Regions from separate parts of the Exiguobacterium sp. R-17 genome, predicted to be linked through region 2. Evidence: riboswitches for the same ligand, from Rfam matches in the RefSeq annotation. Region 2 holds a riboswitch; each other region holds the start of a gene.

Region 1 (7,422 bases), 570 kb from region 2:
GCTTGTCGGACAGCCGTGACACCATTCTTCGGAATGTCGGGGTAGGCGACGAGGGTCGCCGCGTCACCCGCAGCAAACAAACTTGGATGATCGAGTGCTTGTAACTGTTCATTGACGAGTAAAAATCCGTCTTCCGTGAAGAGATTGCTGTCTGTAAACAATGCTGGAGCTTTGGCACCCGTCAAGCGGATGATTGCATCTGACTCGATTGGTGGATGATGCGTAAAGCGGAGTGGTAGTTCGTCATCTATAGGACGTTCCCGGATCCAGTACACTTCGAGTTCTTTTAACCGTCTCGTAATGGCTTCCGCTGCCGGATGACGAGAAAGGATATCTGGATCCGTGATCAATGTGATCGGTACACCCACCGCTTTCAAGGACGCCGCCATCTCGACGGCAGCTGCTCCGCTCCCAATCACGACCGGACGCTTTGCTTGTTGCAGTCGCTTTAATGTATCCGGTAACCGGTAGTTCGGTTTAATCGATAATCGCGTCGTATCTTCCGACCAGTCGAATGAACCGATATTCGTTGAGACGACGTCATAGGTGTAACGTCTGCCGGATGCACCGAAGACGACCTTTTCAACAGGGTCGACTTTGATGACGGTCTCCATGATGAATGGTTTATCATAGGCACGACATAAGGCGGCGACGTCAATACGCATCTCATCCATGTCGTATGTTCCGTCAGCAAGCCCAGAGTACATGCCCGAGTAATATTGGTACGTCGAGGCGTTCAGGACCAGCCACTCGACGTCTTCTGTTGGTCCGTGTGTAATGCAATGCAGGTGAGCGTGACCTGCACCAATCAAGAGGATACGTTTCATGTCGTTCTCCTTCAATCTGTCTTGCTAGAGTGTACCCGGATACGGGTGGCGGTAATCATAGCCAAAAGACAAGACTGATGAATAGGAGGATGACCACGAGATAAATAATATCCTGACGCTGAACGACCGGTACCTCGTAATACGTTCGCTCTGCTGAAAAGTGACGGGCTTCGAGAGCAATCGCCATCCGTTCTGCCCGCTGGATCGATCGTGAGAAGAGCGGTAAGCCAATTGAAAGAAATCCATCACCAGGAAAGCGACTGTGCACATTGCGAATCATCCGGACTTGCCGCAAAACGCGGACTTCTTCGACCAGTTGCGGCAGAAAGCGAATCCCGGCAAGGAATCCGTAAGCAAAGCGGGGCGATAACTTCGCCTGATGGATCAAGCTCATTACGAAACGGGTCGCGTCGGTCGTCGTGACGAAAGCGAGGCTCAAGCAGACGAACGTGGCCATCCGCAAGGCAAGTAACCAGCCGTGCGCGACGCTTTCCAACGTGACATGAAACCAACCAAACGACCAAAGAGTATTCGTTCCTTTGCCGAAAGCCGCCATCATCCAGAACGTCAATAAGAATAATAGACTATACGGCGCAAGTCGCTTCAAGAAATCAAAAGGACCCCATCCGGAGAGGAGTAGCATTGCGATAGCAAAACTCAGGAATACTAACGTTTTGACCCAGTCATTCGTTGCAATCAAGGCAAACATGATCAAAAACAATCCGCTTCCCTTAATGACGGGATTGAGTTTAGCGAACGGGGACACGTTCGTTTGCATCACGTTTCACCTCCTGGAATTGGTACGAAAGTGGACGTTGTAGCTGACAGCGCTCGAGTAATGGAACGTCAGCGAATAACTCGCTTGGGCGACCGTCAAAAGCAATCCGTCCTTGCTCCATGACGAGGACACGATCCGCATACCGGGCGACGAGCTCCATATCATGCGTCGCCATGACGAGTGTCGTACCGTTCTGTTGTTCCATCTGTAACTGTTCCATTAAGCGTCGTGTCGTCAATCCATCTTGTCCGAAGGTCGGTTCATCGAGCAACAATAAGTCTTTCGTTTGTCCGAGCATCGTTGCGACGCTGAGCCGTCGTTGTTGCCCCGTACTAAGAGCAAGTGGTGACTGCTGTTTGACAGATGTCAGTTCCAGCCGTTCGAGCAACGCCGCGCGCTTAACGTTCGTCGATGCCCGGTGGCTCCAGTCGATTTCCGCTTCGACCGTCAGCTTAAGAAACTGCAGATCCGGTTGTTGAAAGACATAGCCAACTTGCTCATAAAAGCGACGCCGGGAGTAACGATGAACCGGACGTCCCTGGAGCTGATACGTTCCACGATTGGGAAGCAACCGCCCGAGTGTCGCAAGCAATGTACTTTTCCCGGATCCATTTGCCCCAAGCAGCATCACCCATTCTCCTGTCTGCAGGGAAAATGTCGCATCGGTCAGCGGATATGGTGCTTTCGTCGATAATGCAGCGACGTGTAACAAAGAGCGACCAGCTGTAGCGACGGTGGAAGGCACATGAAGTCGCGCCGCTTGCGGTCCATCTATGGGTAATGTCTCTAACGTATACGGATACAAAGAGGGAACGGCAATACCTTTCGTTTGAAGCTCTTTGTAATCCTGGGGGAACAGATCCCGTGGATCTGCTGTCGCAGTAATCGATCCGTCCTCAAGCAAGACGACCTGGTCGACGTACGACAAACAGACATCGAGTTGGTGTTCGATCAAGACGATCGTTAAATCGTGTTCTTTTTGAATCCGAAAAATCAACGCCATCAGCTCATGTTGTCCGATTGGATCAATCTGAGCCGTTGGTTCATCGAGTAATAAGATCGTCGGCTCAAGTGCTAGGACCGCTGCGAGCGCGAGACGCTGTTTCATTCCACCGGATAGACTCGCGATCGGTGTCGAGAAGGGAAGGGGGAGACCGACGAGTGCGAGTAAGCGTTCAATTCGTTCATCCATCTCCACGTGCGGAATCGAGCGATTTTCTAAACTAAAAGCGATTTCGCGTCCGATCGTCTCCATGCAGAACTGTTCTTCTGGATTTTGAAACAAGATTCCGACCGAACCGGACCGGGTAACGGTACCAGTCTGTTCGACTTCAATCGTTTCCGGTGTCAGTCCGGCAAGGGCATGAAGTAATGTCGTCTTGCCACTCCCACTTCGTCCGAGCAGAAGGGTCGTCCCTTGCTCAATCGTCAGCGATACATGATTGAGCACCGATTTCATCTGACCGGGATAGCGGATGCTGAGGTCGTCGACAGTAATCATGCGATTTCTCGTTTCGCACGTCCTGCCGCAAACCCGTTCAAGACACCAGTCGCAACAAGGCGACGGACGAGAATGGCTGCAAGCAAGCCACCGAGTAATGCGCCGCTGATCAATTGTAAGCCAGTTGTCGCAAGCAACGTCGTCGTTGTGTAGTAACCGAATCCGTTCGCGATTAGACTATAAACGATGCTACCAATCGCGGCTCCGACACCCGATAACATCAAGGTCCATGTGTCATAACGACGGTAACGCGTCATCGCGAAGACGAGTTCCGCACCAAGTCCTTGGCAGACTCCGATCAGAAGAGCGGATAAACCAAAATGACTACCTGTGAACAGTTCGACGGCTGCCGCGACGACTTCCGCAATTAAAGCGGCACCTGGCTTTTGAATGATTGCTGCGACGAGCGGACTCGCAATGATCCAGATGCCAAACATCCAGTTGGCACCGACAGGACCGAAGATCGCTGAGATCGGTAACCAGAGTGTTGACCAACCAAGATAGATGACGCCGCAAGCGACGGCGAGCATCATCATGACCATGATTTCTTTCATTTTCCAGTGTTGCATTAGATACGTCCTCCTTTGAATGGGGGAGACGCCAAAAAAGACCGCCCTCCGTAAAAAAGAGAGCGGTCCTCAGAAAAACTGCGCGCAGCAGGAGTCATTGGATGTGATCGCTCCACTTTCCTACGCTAGTATGAACTAGATCAGGTTCGAAGGGTCCGAAGTGAATCGTCTCAGCCAATTGGGCTCCCCTAGTGGATATGGTAATAGGTGATACGCTGTTCACTTTAGGCAATCCAGCGTCTGTTGTCAAGACACAAAAAAACGATACGCCGCAAAGGGCGTATCTTTAAACGACTTATTTATTGTCTTCGTTCTCTTCAGCTGTTTCTTCTGAAGACGCTTCTGTTGCTTCCGCTTCGTTGTCTTCGCCAGCTTCTGCTTGTGCCTCTGCTTCCTCGATTTCTTCAAGATCCTGCTCGAGTGTCGATTCGACGACAGCTGCGACTTGAATATCGCCTTCTGTAACGATGCGGAAATCTTTTTGTTCTGGAAGATCGGCTACAGAAATCGAATCGCCGATTTCGAGGTTCGTGACGTCGACTTCGACGTTTTCTGGTAATTTATCTGGTGTAGCGGCGACTGTTACTTTAAAGAGTGTTTGTGATAGGAAACCACCAACTTTTGCACCGGCTGCTTCGCCAACAAGTACAACGTCTGCTTCGACTTCTGTTTCTTCATCCATTTTCACGGCGATGAATTCAACGTGATCGACTGTTGGTGTGAAGACATCCATATCACGGCGATTGATCAAGACGTTAATATTTTTACCGTCGAGTTTGAGTGAAATCAAGACGTTTTCACCGTTTTCTCGGACGATTTTAAGCAATTCTTTTTCTTCAAATGCGATTGGTGTACTTTCCACTTTGTAACCATACACGACGCCAAGAGCTTTTCCTTCATGACGCAATTGTTTACGGAGTGAGCGTGGACGTACCTCGCGTTTTTCGGCTGTTAAATTAACTGACATGTTCATTTCCCCCTTGAATTTGGTATAGCCCTCAAAAGGTAATGAATGTAGGAGCAGGACGAATCCTGAACAATATGAATCATGCTAAGACAATCGGTTTCAGACTCTCATGAATCTGACGCTTTCGTGACTTTGCATTTCTCTCCCAGGTCATTACGCTGATATTGAGAAACATGTGTGAGTAAGTCACCGGTTTGATGCGGTGCTAATGAGTTTATACCCCTATGTTTTAAATCCATAAACCTCTTTTTTTATCTTTTTGAAGTCGAAAGACCTCCAAACCGCTTGAAATCAGGGGTTGAGAGGTCTTTCGTTTTTTTCATTCTTTATGATGATTCGTTGATTTTCACGAACTAAAACACGAACGAGGCGTTCAATTTGCCGCATCGTCGTCTGTCCCATCGTCGAAATTTGCAGCCACTGATTGTAAACGAGATAGTCGCTTTCGTACTGGACGTGATACCCCTGAATGCGCAGAGCGTCGCCTAAAGCGGTTGCGGACGGATGAACGATCGTCAGTATTCCCGGCGCTTGTGCTTCTTGTTGTGCGAGGAGTTGGAATCCAGTTGCGCGGACGGCTTGTTCGAGATAGGTCATCTTGATTGCTGCTTGATTAAGATCGAGGGCATCAAGCGCTGCCTGACAGGCAAGCAACAGGTTCGACGAGCCGGAAAAGGCAACCCCTTCCGCATAGAGTCCTAAATCCAGATAACGGGGAATACAGAGAGAAGGTAGGACGCGATCTGCGTGACCAATGAACGCAAGACCCGGTAAACCACCAATCGCTTTCCCGGAAACAGTCGTGACGAATTTGCAACCAGCGTATGAGAAACGTCCGGTTCCAACAGCGCTGATCGCATCGACGACGAGTGCGGTTCGTTGATCTAACAGCACTTTTACTGCATCAAGATCATAGAGAACACCCGTTGACGTCTCACAATGCGTCAACCAGATCCAGTTGTATGCCGTTTGCCTCAATTGATGAGCGAGTTGCTTCAAGTCGATCGGGTGACCGGGGGGAAGCGTATGGACATCAAAGGACTTGCCGGCACGTGCCGCGTGATCAATCAAGCGTTGACCGAACTCGCCGCCGTTCAGGATTAATCCATGTCCAGTGAGTTGTTGCGCGACAATATCATTGGCGAGCGTACCGCTGCCGACGGCCATCGAGACATGTGGCAAATCCAGCAACTGACACATTCGGCCACGTAAATCTTGATCGAGCTGCCGCATCGAGGCCGTCCGGTGTGGACGCGGTGCTTGTTGCGCCGCTTGACGGACCGTCGGCGCAACCTCGACCGGACCGGCTAGAAAATGCAGGGGACGTAAGACATCCGCGATGACGGATCGTTCGTATGTTGCGCGCGACAACAACATCGGTACAAACTGGGCGTCACCACTACCAAGCGTAGCTGCAATCGGTGTGAAGCCGAACCGCGCGTATAGTTTTGCTTCCCGCGTCGTACCACTGATATAGACATGATCAATCGTCTCCCGCTCGAGGTAGACCATTAAAAAGCGCATCAATTGCATGAACGTACGACTATTGCGGTATTCGGGACGAACGCTAAGTAAGCGGATTTCCGCTGGGTCCGTCAGTGTCTCTTCTAGCGTCACGCCCTTTTCTTCAAGCGAAAAGGGACGATGCTTTCGAATGGCGATCATTGCGACGAGTCGATCGTCTTCCTTACCGATCAAGTAAGTGTTCTGATCATGGAATCGATCAATTCGTTTCCGTTCGATGTTCGGTTGATGTTGCGGAATCTCTTCTGTAAAGGTGAGGTAGTTCAATTCATGGATTGCTTCCGCGTCGTCCGCAGTTGCAATGGAAAAGTCGATCATGGAGACGTCCTCCTTATGTAATGGCTGGCTTGTGGAGTGCATCATGAGCCCACAGGACAAGTAGACTTACGGTAACGGTACACAAGATATTGACTGACCCTGCGTCTAAGAAGACGGGTAGTAACGGAAGTAAAACGACCGGAATAAGGCCCGCTTTGACACTATCTTTCGTTACGAGATAAGACAAACCGAGTATGCCTAATCCGGCAAGATATGCCCATGGCGTGATAGCGAAGACGATTCCGGAAAATACAGCGTACCCTTTACCGCCGCGTCGTGGATGAAACAACGGAAACAAGTGACCGATGAGCACGGCGAGGGCGACCGGATAAAACGTGTCAGTGATCTGCAACGCAAAGACTGTCTTCGCGGCATCAAACAGATAAACGAATAAAAAAGCCGGAAGCCCACCGGCACGATGGGCATTGCGGGCACCGATGTTTCCGGAACCGACCTGTGCCAAATCGGTACGACTAATGTACTTAAAGAGCGTACCACCTAAAATGCTACCGATGAGATAACCAAGCAGGAGATCAAGGATCACCGTTGTTCCTCCTTTGTCGTTACGAGATGAACGAGTTCCTTGACGGTCAAGGCGTCACTGTCTGGAGCCGTCAGGACGGCATCGACCATTTTGGCTTTTCGATCTTGTAATTCCGTCATCTTCTCTTCGATCGTTCCGCGTGTCAGCAATTTGATGACCGTCACGTCAGACTGTTGTCCAAGCCGATGGGCGCGATCGGCTGCCTGTTGTTCGACGGCCGGATTCCACCAGCTGTCAAACAGGATGACGGTATCAGCGGAGGCGAGGTTGAGTCCCGTTCCACCAGCTTTCAGCGAAATCAAGAAGAGATCGACTTCACCGTCATTGAACTGGTCGCATAACGCGACCCGGTCTTCGAGCGGTGTCTCACCCGTCAATAGGAAGTGGGGGAGGT
Region 2 (7,422 bases):
CGTCCCGTTCAAGCGAGCCATCGCCGAAGACATCGATATGATCATGACAGGACACATCGGAATGCCGCAAATCGAGTCTGAAGTCGTCACGTCAAAAAACGGCACTTTCCCTTTACCTGCGACATTGTCGGATGACGTCATCACGGGCGTACTGCGCGAAAAACTCGGCTACGATGGCATCGTCATCACGGATGCTTTGAATATGCAGGCGATCGCCGACAATTTTACGGAATCAGAAGCCGTTCTGAAAACATTTGACGCCGGTGTCGACATCGCGCTCATGCCGACGATTCTTCGTTCCGAGCAGGATGTCACAAAACTCGACCAGATTTTTAAGGACGTGATTGCAGCAGTCAAAGACGGACGTCTGTCAGAGGAACGGATCGATCAATCGGTCGAGCGGATCCTGACGCTGAAGGCAGAACGCGGAATATGGAATGGCACGACGGATACGACATCCTTAGCAGATAAACTCGCGCAAGCGAACCAAATCGTCGGTAGTCCCGAACATAAAGCAAAAGAACGCGCGATGACGGAAGCCGCGGTCACACTCGTGAAAAATGATCAGCGGACGTTACCCTTCAAGCCGAAAAAGAATGCAAACGTTCTTGTGATCGCCCCTGCGACGGATCAAACGGACAGCATGAAAAAGACGATTGCTTCCCTGCCTAAGAACCGGAACTGGCACGTAACGACAGCGAATTACTCGGCTACTACGCTACCGCTCGACCAAAACCCGACACTACGGGCACAACTCGATGCAGCAGATTACATCATCGTCGGTTCAAACGTCAATACGAGTGCCAAACTACTGCCTACTGCACCAGAGCAAGCGATTCCGGCTTCAATCTTCCGGTATGCGAAACAAACAGATATACCATCCGTCTTGCTTAGCCTCCGCAATCCATACGATGTCGCCGTTCAACCGGACGCACCGGCACACGTCCTCGTCTATGGTTTTAAAGGGGATCCGAACGGACCGGACTCCGAAGCAGGCAATCTGAAATCAGCGGGACCGAACCTCCCTGCCGGTATCCGAGCGATTTTCGGAACGTTTAAGCCCCAAGGCACTCTACCTGTTGATGTACCAGTCTTTCAGAACGGTATCTTTACCGATCAACTGCATCTCGAATTTGGTGACGGCTTTAAAAATTGGAAAAAATGAGAACATGATACACAAAAGACCGAGACTCCTTTAAAGGATGCCTCGGTCTTTTAACGATTGATACGGATAATCCGCTTCTTCTTTCGCACGATGGTAGACGCGGTATAACCAATAGGTCAGTAATGCATAGACGACAATGACAAGAACAGCAGAAATGTAGCTCCCCATGCTATATGCTACCTTGAAGTTTCGAGTCGTAGCGGATATACCGGACAACACGATTAACGTTGGAATGATATATCCAATAAATCTTACTTTGACTTTACCCAGCATTCGTTGCACGGCATACGCGGCGCTGATCGCGAGTATGATCACGATGATTTCCATTTCTACCCCTACTTCCGCTAAATGTTATACCTAATTCTACCATTCAACTCTTTAGGAAGATACCGTCCGTGCTGGAATCGTCTCGTAAATCGACGTAAACGTTTCTTCCGTCCATCCCATATGCCAAAACAGCAACTCATAATAACAGCTCGTCACGAAATGCCGTTTCATCCGCTCTCGTTCAGTCGGGCTTGCTTGTTCCGCCAACGTATCAAGCCGTGCAATCTGTTCAAAGACGACCTTTTCGAACCATTCCGAACTATATGTGTCGATCCATTGCTGATAGATTTTTTCATCCGGTGTACACGTCAATAATTGTTGTCCAACTTCATAATACAACCAGTAACATGGCAAGATGGCAGCAATCGTCTCACCAAGCGTCCCTTCACTCGCATGATGCATGTGTGAGACGTAAGCATATGCCGTTGGTGCCGGTTCAAATGCTTCAAGGTCTGCTTCTGTGATACCGAGCGGCTCGAAAAATGATTGATGCAAGCTCAGTTCTGCCCCATATGTCGAAGTCGCGTGCTCGGCAAGTGTCGCGATCGTCGCAAAGTCATCTGCTTTTGACGCTGCCTTCGCTTGAATCTTCGCAAAGTGTTTTAAGTAATACGCATCCTGCATGACATAATGTCGAAATTTCGAGAGCGGTAACGTTCCCTCGCCGATTCCTTGAACGAATGGGTGCGTAAAACTACTGTCCCAATACGCTTGTGCTGCTTGTTTGATTTCTTGTGTGAATGTCATGATCTCATCCTCCTCGTTTTTATGAAACGAAAAAACACCACCCCGAAACACACGGGCATGGCGCAAGAAGAACAAGACTTGACGCCACTTCCCTCCGTAAGTACGAACTTAATCAGGTTCAAAGGGTCCGAACGTCTTCGTTCGTCTCAGTCGGTCAACCGACTCCCCTAGTGGTCATTATTCGATTCAAATCCACTATAGTATGCTGAAAATGGAAGTCAAGTTGTCCTCTTTTCGCTATACTATGGAGTGTCAGAAGGCGGATATCGTCTCCATCTACAGACCGATTCCGAACTTCTTTCGTTCTCGTACACTAATTTTAGTACCTGATACTATAATTCATTCTGTTACTTACAATTGGAGGATTTCATTATGCATACACCAACAAAAATCATGGCGTCAGCCGTTATCGCTTCTGCTTTATTACTTCCGACAGCCGCATCCGCCGAGCAAGTCGTTGATAAAACGATCGTCACTCTCGGGGAGTCACTCGGCGCAAAAGATAAGGCTTGGGTACTTTCACGTCTCAATGCACCAGAAGGTATCACACCGATCATCGCAACCTCTGCAGACGAAGAAAAATACCTCGGGAAAAACATTCCCCAGTCACAAAAGGGCGGCAACATGTATTCATCCGCTAAGATCGAATTGACGGAAAAAGGGGACGGACTTTCCGTTGCGACGGAAAACATCACGTGGGTGACGAAGGATATGTACTTGAACGCTCTCGTCACGGCAGGTGTCAAAGATGCCGACATCACGATCACTTCTCCTTATAAAGTGACTGGAACATCGGCACTGACAGGAATCATGAAAGCCTATGATCAAACTTCGGCTGAGACCGGAATCAAGCTGAGTGACGAACGGAAAGATTTAGCACAGCAAGAATTATCGGTCACATCAGACGTCGGGAAGACAGTCGGGACAGATAAAGTCGCTGATTTGATGAATGAGATCAAGGCCGAAATCGCGAATCAAAAACCGGAAACAAAAGTTGAGATCGAAAACCTGATCGTCCAAGTCATTCAAAACAACAACATCCAACTGTCTGACGCACAGATGGATCGGTTGACGAATCTATTCAATCAAATGGAGCAAGCGAACATCAACTGGGGGCAAATCGAGAGTGGACTGAAAAATGCTGGTCAAGACATCCATTCGTTTGCAACGTCCGAGGAGACAAAAGGATTCTTCGCTAAATTATTTGATGGTCTGAGTGACTTCTTCAGCTCGATTGCTGGTGTGTTCAAATAATTCAGACTTCCGCAATTAACAAGATAATGGTAAACTGATTGTATCTGAAACGAAAGGTGGTGTGAAATGATGGACTTTGCCGCGTGCAAACATTGGTTAATGGAACAATTGTATCGGTTGCGCGCGATTTTTCATGGAATGGCGTTCTAAGGCACCCGTCTGCCCTTTTTAGAACTTCATGATTGAAAAATACAGCAAAGCGCATCTTTCACACACTAGGGAGAGTGCTATTTGCGCTCTCCTTTTTTTAATGCGCGCGAAAGGATCAACTCATTATGATGATTTGCGACATTCAACATCTGACAAAACAATTCGGAGGCGAAACGATCTTAACGGACGTTTCCCTCTTCTTAAACGAACACGATCGTGTCGGTCTGATTGGACGAAACGGAAGTGGTAAAACGACATTACTCCGCTTACTTGCTCGCCTTGACCAACCGGACGGTGGCGTCATCTATCAAAAGAACGGTTTGACGATTGGCTACTTGGAACAACTTCCCACTTATGCCGAGACAATGACCGGACTCGACGTCCTTTGGACGGCGTTTGAAGAGATCCTCGCAATCCGTTCTCGGATGCAACAGTTGGAGCTTTTGATGGCGACAGCGCCAGATGATCTGGATGCACTACTCGTTCGATATGCGGAAGCGATAAATGCATTCGAACAAAAAGATGGCTATCTACTCGACTCGAAGATCGAGCGCATGGTGAACGGATTACATTTACGTCCGTTACTCACTCGCCCTTTCCATCAGTTGAGCGGCGGTGAGCAAACGAAGATTTGCCTCGGTCGCATGTTGCTGATGGAACCACACCTCCTGATCCTTGATGAGCCGACGAACCATCTTGATTTAGCTGCCGTTGAATGGTTAGAACAATTCTTACGGGACTACACTGGAACTATCCTGCTCGTCTCTCACGACCGGGTCTTCTTAGACGCCGTCGTCACCTCGATCGTCGAGCTCGAAGATGGTGAACTGACCTCCTACCTAGGGAACTACAGTGCGTTCGTCGTCGAACGAGAACGTCGCTTGATGGAACAGTTCCACGCCTATCAGGAGCAACAGAAAAAAATCAAGAAGATGAAGGAAGCGATTCGTCGACTACGGCAGTGGGCAAACGAAGCATCTCCACCGAGTGAGAAATTATTCCGTAAAGCAAAATCGATGGAGCGGGCACTCGAGCGAATCGAACGGATCAAACGACCGCAACTCGAAGCCAAAACCGCTGATGTCTCTTTTTCTTCTACCGATCATACGAGTCAAGTCGTCTTTCGCGCTGAAGAGCTCTCTTTCGCTTACGATTCCCGTCGCATTTTCGATGTTGTCTCGTTCGAAATCATGGCTCAAGATCGGGTTGCAATCGTCGGAACGAATGGGAGCGGGAAATCGACGTTGCTCGCACTGTTGCTTGATGAATTGTCACCAGACGCAGGCACGCTCACGCGTGGACCATCGAACCGGATCGGTTACTTGTCCCAACATGCTCATTTCGAGGAGGATGCTCGCTTAATCGACTGGTTTAGAGACCGCATTGCCGTTCCAGAAGCGGAAGCCCGCCATATTCTTGCCCGGTTCCTGTTTTTCGGACCGACTGTCTTTCGGTCTATTTTGTCACTAAGCGGAGGAGAACGTGTTCGATTGCAGCTTGCCGTACTCGTTCATTCGTCGATCAACGTTTTGATTCTCGATGAGCCGACGAATCATCTAGATATTGAATCAAGAGAGACGCTTGAAGAAGCACTCGAGAATTTTTCTGGTACATTGATCGCCGTCTCACACGACCGCTATTTCTTGAATCGTCTTTTTCCAAAAATCATTTGGCTTGACCATCAAATTACTTCGTATACTGGAAACTATGCTTATGCAGTGGAGAAACGACAAGCCAGTCATGGCACACCACCTCAGATAAATCATGAGAAGAAATCGAAAATTTCAAAGCGTTCGAAAGCACCTGCGAAAGAACAGTCCATTGAACAGCAAATAGAAGAGTTGGAACTTCAAGTCGTACATCTTGATGCCGTTCTTTCTCATGTATCCGCGGAAGAAGAATGGATGACGGTCGAGATGGAAAAAGAAGCATTGTTACGAAAAATTGAAGGTTTGTATGAACGTTTAATTTTAGAAACTTGAACTAAAATGATTAGTCCTTCTTTGACTCGGGAAAATAGGAACAGATACGTCAAAGGAGGAATTCATCTTGTCTCAAGCTATGTTGATCATCAACCCGTCTTCTGGTAAAGAACTCGGAAAAAAACACGCGACGCTCGCTGAAGAGACGCTTGCTACTCGCTTTCAAACCGTCGACGTTCGATTCACGGAAAAAGAACACGATGCAACGGAATTCGCACGTCATGCCGCCCAGTCTAATTACGACGCCGTCATCGCCATGGGTGGTGATGGAACGGTCAATGAAGTCATTACTGGAATTGCCGAGCAACCACATCGTCCAACACTTGGGATCGTACCGCTTGGAACGGTCAATGATTTATCACGCGCGTTACACATCCCGACGGACCCCGAAGAGGCGATTCAGATATTAGCTGATGCCCCTGCCCGCCCGCTTGATATCGGTAAATATGATGATCATTACTTCATGAACGTCATTGCGGTTGGTCTGATTGCGGAAGCCGTCGAAGAAGTGAGCATCGAACAGAAAACGTCACTTGGATCGGTCGCTTATTTCATTGAAGGTTTGAAAGCCTTTAAGGATCATAGTCCTTATCCAATCAAAATCAACTCTGCCGAAAAACAATTTGATGGAGAAGCCCACTTGTTAATCATCGCCTTGACGAATTCCGTTGGTGGATTCGAATCGTTTGCGGAAGAAGCAAAAGTCGACGATGGATTACTGCATGGATTCATCATTACGAAGCTCGGATTCTTTGATGCGCTTCAAGCATTACCTAAACTCATCACGGGTGGGTTATCAAAGGCGGATCAAATCGAACACTTCACGACGACACGTGTCGAGATTCGTTCGAAAGAAGAGTTACCAATCAATGCCGATGGTGATACGGCAGGTCATGTTCCTGTGACTGTCGAGGTACTCCCTCAACATCTTACTGTATATTCACCATTCTCTGCTGGCTAACGTTATACGAGTAAAAAAAGAAATCGACGATTTGTCGGTTTCTTTTTTTACTTTAAAATCCATTACAATATATGTTAACAAAGCGTAATTTTGAAATATATTTGAAATATTTTTGTGTTATTGACGATGCTATAATCATCTCAGACGAAAAATCATTCTTTAAAATAAATAAATATACATAAAATCTTACAATTTTGTAATGATCAGTTCTGTCGCTTCAGATTTTTAAGGAGGAAATACACTTAATGAAACGTTTGCTTACAACAATGACAATGACAGCTTTGGTAGTTTCAGGTTTTGCTACAACGAGTGCTTCGAAAGTTGAGGCCGCAACGACATATAAAGTAAAAGTCATGGCAGACGGACTACGCGTCCGGACAGGTCCATCAACGGCTTATAAAATCGTCGGTAGCGTCAATACAGGACAGACATTCAATTATCTCGGTGTTTCTGGTTCATGGACAAAAATTTCATACGGCGGCGCATCACGCTACGTTTCTTCTACATATGTTAAAAAGTACAGTACGACGACTTCAACAAAAGCAACGACTGGTTTTTCGCGTCCAGCAAGCGGTCCGATCACACAAGGATACGGTGCGGCAAGCGGTGTTTATGGTTACACGTTCCACAATGGTATTGATATCGGTGCTCCGACGGGTACACCTATCTATGCTTCAGCTGCTGGAAAGGTCATCACGTCTCGTTACTACGGTGCATACGGTAATCATGTCATGATGACGCATACGGTTAACGGCATCCAGTACACGACAGTTTACGCACATATGAACAGCCGTGCTGTTTCTGTTGGACAAACGATTGCTAAAGGAACAAAAATC
Region 3 (7,422 bases), 400 kb from region 2:
CTATTATAGAATTTAATTTTAACGTAACTGTTATTCCATATAATTCATCGACATACTACTAGAGAAAAAGAGGGAATACTACATGAAAAAAACGTTCGCGTCGCTCATCGTTTCCGCACTAGTTCTTTCATCAGCACCTCATTTTGCAGCAGCTGACGATTTAAGTGAACAGAAAGCTAAAAACGAACAACAGCAACAAGACAATGCTAAAAAACAAAAAAACTTAGAGTCTTCCGTTAATCAGGAGGGTCAAAAAATTTCTAAGACGCAACAAGAAGTCAATCGATTAGACGAAGCCTTGAATGAAAAGATCTTTGCTGTCGAAACGAAAGATCGTCAAATTAAGGCGACGGAACGAGAAATCGTTCAACTTGGAAAGGAAATCGAAAAGTATAAAGCGAAATTAAAACGCCAAGAAAAACTACTTGGGGATCGTCTTCGTGTCATGCAAGAAAATGACGGGAACTCGATTAAATGGGAAGAAGTCATTTTTGGGGCAAAAAACGTCGGTGACCTCGTTAGCCGTGTCATGGCCGGAAAATCGATTTCAAAGCAAGATGATAAAATGATCACGGATTATCAAAATACGCAAAAGCAATTAGCGGATGCACAACAAGAAGTGAAAGACAAGAAAGCACAATTGGTTGTTGAAAAGCAAGAATTGAAACGCCAACAAGCAGAACTTGAATCGCAATTAAAAGAGCGAAACAAACGCTTAAAAGAATTACGTAAGAAAAAAGAGAAATTTGAAACACAATTGATGGATGCAAAAGAAGTCCAGCAAATTCTGATTGCTCAAGAAAAAGCGATTGCAGCTGAAAAGGCAGCACGTGAACGTGAAGCACGTATCGAAAAAGAGCGTCAAGCTCAAGCAGCACGTGAAGCAAAAGCGCGAGCAGAAGCTGAAGCAGCTCAAGCAGCGGCTCAAAAAGAAGCTGAGCAACAAGCAGCTAAAGAAGCAGCGGCTCAGCAGGCAGCACAAGAGAAAGCGTCGCAAGCCGCGAAACCTTCTGGTTCGACGAAACAATCGACTCCAAAAGCATCTACACCTGCGCCAGCACCAGCTGCGCCAACACCGTCAGCACCTGCGACACCTAAACCGTCACCATCATCCGGTGGTCTGTTCATCCATCCAACGGTTGGGGCTGTCACGCAAGGCTATGGCTCAGCAGGTGGAGAAAACGGTTATACGTTCCATAACGGGATTGACTTTGGTGGTCCGGTTGGAACTCCAATCGTTGCAGCTGCAACAGGAACAGTCATTACAGCATCAGGTGGTGGTCCTTACGGAAACCACATCATGATTGCTCACCAATTAAACGGTAAAACGTACACAACATTGTATGCTCATATGAGCGCACTCAATGCTCACGCAGGTCAACGCGTCAGTCAAGGTGAACAAATCGGTTTACGTGGAAGTACTGGGAATTCAACTGGTCCACACTTACACTTTGAAATCCACGTCGGTGGATACAGCTATAGTGCAACTGGTCCAGCTAGCTCAGTGAACCCAATGACGATGTTTTAAACAGTAAAGAATCGTTGCTTATGCAGCGGTTCTTTTTTTGCGATTTTCAAAAAATAAATGATTATATTACAAAAAAACGTTTTCATTTGAAATGTAAATGAAATTTTTTTGAAACGATTAGGGTGCTATAATCTATTTCAGATATGAGAGAAACTTGAATACTATAATAAAATATGAAAAACATAAGTGAGGAAAACGATATATGCTAAAAAAACTAATTTCTACCATTGTTTTAGGAGCATTACTTATAACAGGAACACAACCAATTGCAGCAGCAACGATCAAAGAAAAAAAGGCTGAAAATGCCGCAGAACAACGTAAATTAGAAAAAGCAATTAAAAAACAAGAGTCGAAAATTTCGAAAGAACAACGTCAAATCAATCGAATCGATGCAGCGATCAACGAAAAGATTTTTCAGATTTCCGAAAAAAATAAACAAATCGAGAAATTGAATTTGCGAATCGATGAATTAAAAGCAGACATCGTTCGCTACGAAGAGATGTTGAAAAAACAAGAAGAACTACTCGGTGATCGTCTACGTGTCTTCCAAGAAAACGATGGAAACTCAATCAAATGGGAAGAAGTCATTTTTGGATCGAAGGATTTAGGTGATTTATTTAGTCGTGTCATGGCAGGGAAAAAAATCGCGGAGCAAGATGATAAAATGATTTCGGATTACATCGCAACCCAACAAAAGCTAGCGGAAGCAAAACAAGCGCTCGTTGAAAAAAAGGCGGAGCAGGTTGAAGAGAAGAAAACATTAATCGAACAAAAAAAAGCGTTGAAAGTTCAAATGAAAGAACGCAGTGCTACGCTTAAAAAATTACGAAAAGGTAAGACGAAGTTTACGACAGAACTTCTAGACGCGAAAGAACTACAAGCCACACTTGAAGCTCAAGAACGTGCGATTGCGGCAGCGAAGGCAGCAGCTAAAGTAGCGGCTGAAAGAGCAGCAGCCGAGAAAGCAGCAGCTGAAAAAGCCGCTAAAGCGAATGCTCAAGCAGCAAAACAAGCAGGTAAGAGTTCAGAATCACCTACTTCAGTTGCCCCACCCGTTGTTTCGAGCGGTGGGAAATTCGTTCGTCCATCTTCTGGTGGCGTATCACAAGGGTTTGGACCAGCAAGCGGTGCGAACGGCTATACGTTCCATAATGGTGTCGATTTCAGTGGTTCGGTCGGCTCACCAATCGTCGCAGCAGCAGCTGGAACGGTCATTACAGCTTCAGGTGGTGGGCCTTATGGAAATCACGTCATGATTTCTCACTTCCTTGACGGGAAAGTCTATACGACAGTCTACGCTCATATGAGTTCATTATCTGTTCATGCAGGACAAACAGTTTCTCAAGGTCAGCAAGTTGGAACACTTGGTAGTACTGGGAATTCAACAGGACCACACTTGCATTTCGAACTACATGTCGGAGGCTATCAGTACAGTGCCTCTTCTCCTCTGAATGCAGTTAATCCATTAGCATACCTATAATTCAAAACGAGCTTCGGCTCGTTTTTTTCTTGCCGCTATGCTACAGTTAAGGCGAAATGAATACTTGAGCAACTAGGGGAGCTGGAGGAATCCGGCTGAGAGGAAAACCAATCTGTTTTCGACCCTATTACCTGAACTGGATAATACCAGCGTAGGAAAGTTGAGCCGAACGGATACCGAAATGGTTGGATAACGATTTCGTATAGCGTCGACTGCTTTTTTACAGCGGTCGACGCTTTTTTTGTCGGTAACAACTCCCTTACATTGCTCGATGGAAAGGTGAGAAAAATATGAAACATGTATTGACGATTGCGGGATCTGACTCCGGTGGTGGAGCTGGAATTCAGGCAGATTTAAAGACATTTTCGGCATTGGGCGTTTATGGGATGAGTGTTTTGACGGCGGTAACGGCTCAAAATACACTGGGCGTTCAAGCAGTAGAAGAGTTATCATCGGAAATCGTTGATGCCCAATTAGCTTCAATCTTTTCAGATATTCGTGTGGATGCTATCAAAATCGGTATGGTCTCGAATGCACAAACGATTCACGTCATTGCAACACATCTTCGCAAACAGACAGTTCCGATCATACTAGACCCTGTCATGGTCGCAAAAGGCGGGCATGCCCTATTGCGGACGGAGGCAGAGGAAGCACTAATCGCGGAGTTACTGCCACTTGCGACACTCGTCACACCAAATTTACCGGAAGCAGAGCGCTTAACAGGGCAGTCAGTTACTAATCTAGAGGAGATGCGACTGGCGATGCATCAGTTGGCTATGAAGACTGGAGCCGTCTTGCTAAAAGGTGGACATCTACCGGGAGCTGCCACGGATTTATTATGGGACGGGCAAGAGGAATACCGTTTCACATCAGATCGGTTAGATAATCAACATACTCATGGAACAGGCTGTACCTTATCTGCAGCGATTGCGGCACGGATGGCACTTGGAGAAGCTTTACCGGACAGTGTACGTCAGGCCAAGAAGTATGTTACAGAGGCGATTCGTCATGGATTTGCTCTCGGACAAGGGATTGGACCGACACATCATTTTCATTCACTTTGGAGGGATACACATGTTTACGACCATTCTTAAACACAAACCACTCATTCATCATTTGACGAACACAGTCACGATCAATGATTGCGCCAATGTCACACTCGCCGTTGGCGCATCTCCAGTCATGGCGGAGGATATTCGCGAAGTGGAAGAGATGGTTCGACTTGCGCAAGCTCTTGTCTTGAACATTGGAACAATTGATGCAGACATGCAAGCAGCTCAACGACTCGCCGCAAGCGAAGCGAGACGCTTGAACGTTCCGATCATCCTTGATCCAGTTGGAGCGGGAGCTACATCATTGCGTACGTCCTTTTCAAAAGAATTGAGTAGACTCGGATGTACGGTCGTTAAAGGAAATGCTTCAGAAATCAAGACATTGCTTGGGGAGAATGGACGAACAAAAGGAGTCGATGCTGCTAGTGATGAGATCATGGATCGAGAAATCATTCGTGCATTCGCTCGTAAACAAAAGTCCGTCATTGTCGTCACAGGTCCAATCGACTACATCACGGACGGCATGCGCGAAGTGGAACTACAAGTAGGTACGCCGCGTCTCGGAGACGTCACAGGTACGGGGTGTATGACAGCTTCTTTGATTGCGAGTTTTCTTGGTGCAGGATATTCTGCGTTTGAGGCAGCAGTCCACGGAACATTTATCATGGGAAAAGCAGGAGAACAGGCAGCATCAGAAAAAGGTCTAGGTAATTTCAAACGAGAGTTGTTCAATGCAATCAGTCTGATGACGGAGCAAGATTTGATGGAGGTGGTAGAACATGTCAATTGATTATTCCATTTATGCGGTGACAGATCGTCGATATCATCCGGGAGTTGCAATCGAAACGGTCGTTGAAGAAGCGATTTTAGGTGGTGCAACGATTATACAATTACGGGAAAAAACAGCGCAGGGAAAGGAATTCTTCGAACAGGCAGTCCGGTTAAAGAGATTGACGGATCGTCATGATGTTCCTTTGATTATCAATGACCGAATTGATATTGCGTTACTTGTCGGAGCTGGTTTGCATATCGGACAAGAAGATATTCCTCTAACCGCAGCGCGACGTCTCTTACCGAACACTGTGATTGGCGTATCGGTAGCAACCGTCGCGCAAGCGATTGAAGCAGAACGAGATGGAGCATCTTATTTAGGTGTAGGTTCTCTATTTGCGACGTCATCGAAAGCAGACGCCGACTCGATGTCACACACGATGCTTCAAGCGATTCGCGAAGCCGTGCGCTTACCTTTAATCGGCATTGGTGGAATTACGGCAACGAATGTCGCTTCTCTTCCTATCCCATTAGAAGGATATGCGGTCATCTCGGAAATTTTTGCTAAAGAAGATCGACGACGTGCTGCACAACATATGACAGATGCTGTATGGGAATGGCATCAATCTCTTCAGAACAGGGTATAATCCGTTCAGAGGTGATTGTATTGAAATGGCAGACGATCCGTTTTCGGGGCTATTGGATCCGGTATCGATTGGAACCACAAATCATTCGCGTGGATAATCGGGGGATCTACCATTTGGGGAAAATTTTATTTCCGCGTCCTAATCGTGTATCTTATGAAATGGCTCTCTTGCTGAAGGAAAAGTATGAAAGACGCTACAAACGTCCGTTGTATATCAAGACAAGTTCGATCGCTACAGAAATTTGGGGACACACCCACTTAGACATCTATTATCGAATACTGCTTCGTCTCCCGATTCCTTCTCGATTACGTAAGCGTTATAGGAATCGATTGGAGAGTACGAAGATCATCGATATCGGTGTACGTGCGGTCGATCAAAATCGAATCGTTTGGGATATCGGTGATTACGTAGGGGGATGGTTGGTATTTTGGCTCATTCGTAGGCGGATGCGCTGAACTTGCAAATGTCCTGTTTCTCATGGTGCAATATAGAAATAGAAACGAGGTGACGGACATGGACATTCCCCGTTGTGAAACGATTGCTATTGATGAACAGCGTGCGTCTGAGATTGGACAAGTCGTTGATACGATTCCGACGCTTGAAATCGGAAAATTATTTAAGATCCTTTCAGATGCGACACGACTACGAATCGTTTATGCGTTGACGATCGAAGAGGAATTGTGCGTTTGTGACGTCTCTGCTTCTGTCGACTGCTCGATTGCGACAGCATCTCATCATCTTCGCTCCCTGTTGAAACAAGGGCTCGTCAAGTTTCGTAAAGATGGAAAAGTCGTGTATTATTCTTTAGATGACCATCATGTGTCGTCGCTTGTTCATATGGCGATGGAGCATGTACAAGAGGGAAAAGCAGTATCTGAATAATTTTTAGAGTAAACGAAAAGCGCAGCTTTGGCTGCGCTTTTCGTTTACTCTAAGGACGATTCGTCTGACTTGTTAGGTGCGAACCGGTGGGAAAAAAAGATCGTCGCACTAATTAATAAAAAGGACAGAATAGAGAGACTGAGACACATCCATTTATATGTAGCGACTAAAGTATCTGATTGTTGTAATTTTGCTTGAAGTGTCTTATACAAATCATCTTTCACACGAGATAAGTCCTCGAGAATCGTTTGTGTCGTTTGCGTCGTTTGTTTGGCAAGGCGCTTTGCTGCCGTTGGACTCTGACGCTCATAGACGACGAATACTCGTTCAATCTCGGACTCCCAGACATTATTGCGACGTAATAAATCCTTGATTGCTCCTGGCGTGGTCGACGATTGATTTAGACTGTTTCGTAAATCATGAATTTTAGAAGTAGAAAAGTAATACTGTTCGAGATAACGACTATCTTCATACAATAAAAGACCACGCACCGCATTGGCACGATCTCGGTTATGTTCAACCAACTGGTCCACTTGATTGATTAACGGTATGTCATGATCCTTTATTTGCTCTGTTATCGTTGCAATCGTCCGATAACCGGATAGGGCGTAAATGATTGGGATAGAAGCGAATAAACTGATCAAAAGGATCAGCAGAATACGCTGACGCCAAAGTGAGTGCATGCAATCATTCCTTTAAATAAATAGACATGTCATAAGCTTAACTACTATCGCAAAAAAAGTGAAGCCTGTCCATTTTTTGAATAGGGAGAAGAAAGTAAAAAAATCAGTATTCCTAATAAAAAAGCAGGAAAGCTGGTGCAATACGAGAAGCTGTTTTAAAGTAAACGAAATAGAAAAAGCACAGCTAGGCTGCGCTTGAGTTTAAAACGAATACGAATGTTCCTTATAATTCCCAAAAACAGTATGGATTTCTGAGAACGTAACGAACGCGTTAGGTTCGACAGAAGAAACGATTTCTTGCAAACGGACGATTTCATTATTTTGAACGACGACATAGACCATTTTCTTCGTTCGGTTGGAGTATCCTCCCCGTGCATCA

What was found. Region 2 has a riboswitch for thiamine pyrophosphate ahead of tenA (thiaminase II). Riboswitches for the same ligand answer to the same signal wherever they lie in the genome.
Region 1: another riboswitch for thiamine pyrophosphate. It lies ahead of ACN9MT_RS08080 (ECF transporter S component); the one in region 2 lies ahead of tenA (thiaminase II).
Region 3: another riboswitch for thiamine pyrophosphate. It lies ahead of thiD (bifunctional hydroxymethylpyrimidine kinase/phosphomethylpyrimidine kinase); the one in region 2 lies ahead of tenA (thiaminase II).

What each region holds. Positions count from the first base shown of each region.
Region 1 covers NZ_CP184372.1:1,517,383-1,524,804, reverse strand. The annotation lists gene ACN9MT_RS08095 (NAD(P)/FAD-dependent oxidoreductase) at 1-827, opposite strand, end outside; gene ACN9MT_RS08090 (energy-coupling factor transporter transmembrane component T family protein) at 883-1,605, opposite strand; gene ACN9MT_RS08085 (ABC transporter ATP-binding protein) at 1,577-3,106, opposite strand; gene ACN9MT_RS08080 (ECF transporter S component) at 3,103-3,675, opposite strand; TPP riboswitch at 3,776-3,875, opposite strand; gene ACN9MT_RS08075 (50S ribosomal protein L25/general stress protein Ctc) at 3,971-4,642, opposite strand; gene ACN9MT_RS08070 (GNAT family N-acetyltransferase) at 4,934-6,484, opposite strand; gene ACN9MT_RS08065 (glycerol-3-phosphate acyltransferase) at 6,498-7,028, opposite strand; gene ACN9MT_RS08060 (DEAD/DEAH box helicase) at 7,025-7,422, opposite strand, start outside.
Region 2 covers NZ_CP184372.1:943,727-951,148, reverse strand. The annotation lists gene ACN9MT_RS04910 (glycoside hydrolase family 3 N-terminal domain-containing protein) at 1-1,165, shown strand, start outside; gene ACN9MT_RS04905 (hypothetical protein) at 1,196-1,492, opposite strand; gene tenA (thiaminase II) at 1,544-2,239, opposite strand; TPP riboswitch at 2,312-2,418, opposite strand; gene ACN9MT_RS04895 (DUF1002 domain-containing protein) at 2,612-3,493, shown strand; gene abc-f (ribosomal protection-like ABC-F family protein) at 3,769-5,625, shown strand; gene ACN9MT_RS04885 (diacylglycerol/lipid kinase family protein) at 5,693-6,586, shown strand; gene ACN9MT_RS04880 (peptidoglycan DD-metalloendopeptidase family protein) at 6,832-7,422, shown strand, end outside.
Region 3 covers NZ_CP184372.1:541,208-548,629, forward strand. The annotation lists gene ACN9MT_RS02845 (murein hydrolase activator EnvC family protein) at 83-1,528, shown strand; gene ACN9MT_RS02850 (murein hydrolase activator EnvC family protein) at 1,731-3,008, shown strand; TPP riboswitch at 3,073-3,183, shown strand; gene thiD (bifunctional hydroxymethylpyrimidine kinase/phosphomethylpyrimidine kinase) at 3,299-4,102, shown strand; gene thiM (hydroxyethylthiazole kinase) at 4,083-4,850, shown strand; gene thiE (thiamine phosphate synthase) at 4,840-5,478, shown strand; gene ACN9MT_RS02870 (hypothetical protein) at 5,592-5,933, shown strand; gene ACN9MT_RS02875 (ArsR/SmtB family transcription factor) at 5,992-6,360, shown strand; gene ACN9MT_RS02880 (CHASE3 domain-containing protein) at 6,405-7,043, opposite strand; gene ACN9MT_RS02885 (YitT family protein) at 7,245-7,422, opposite strand, start outside.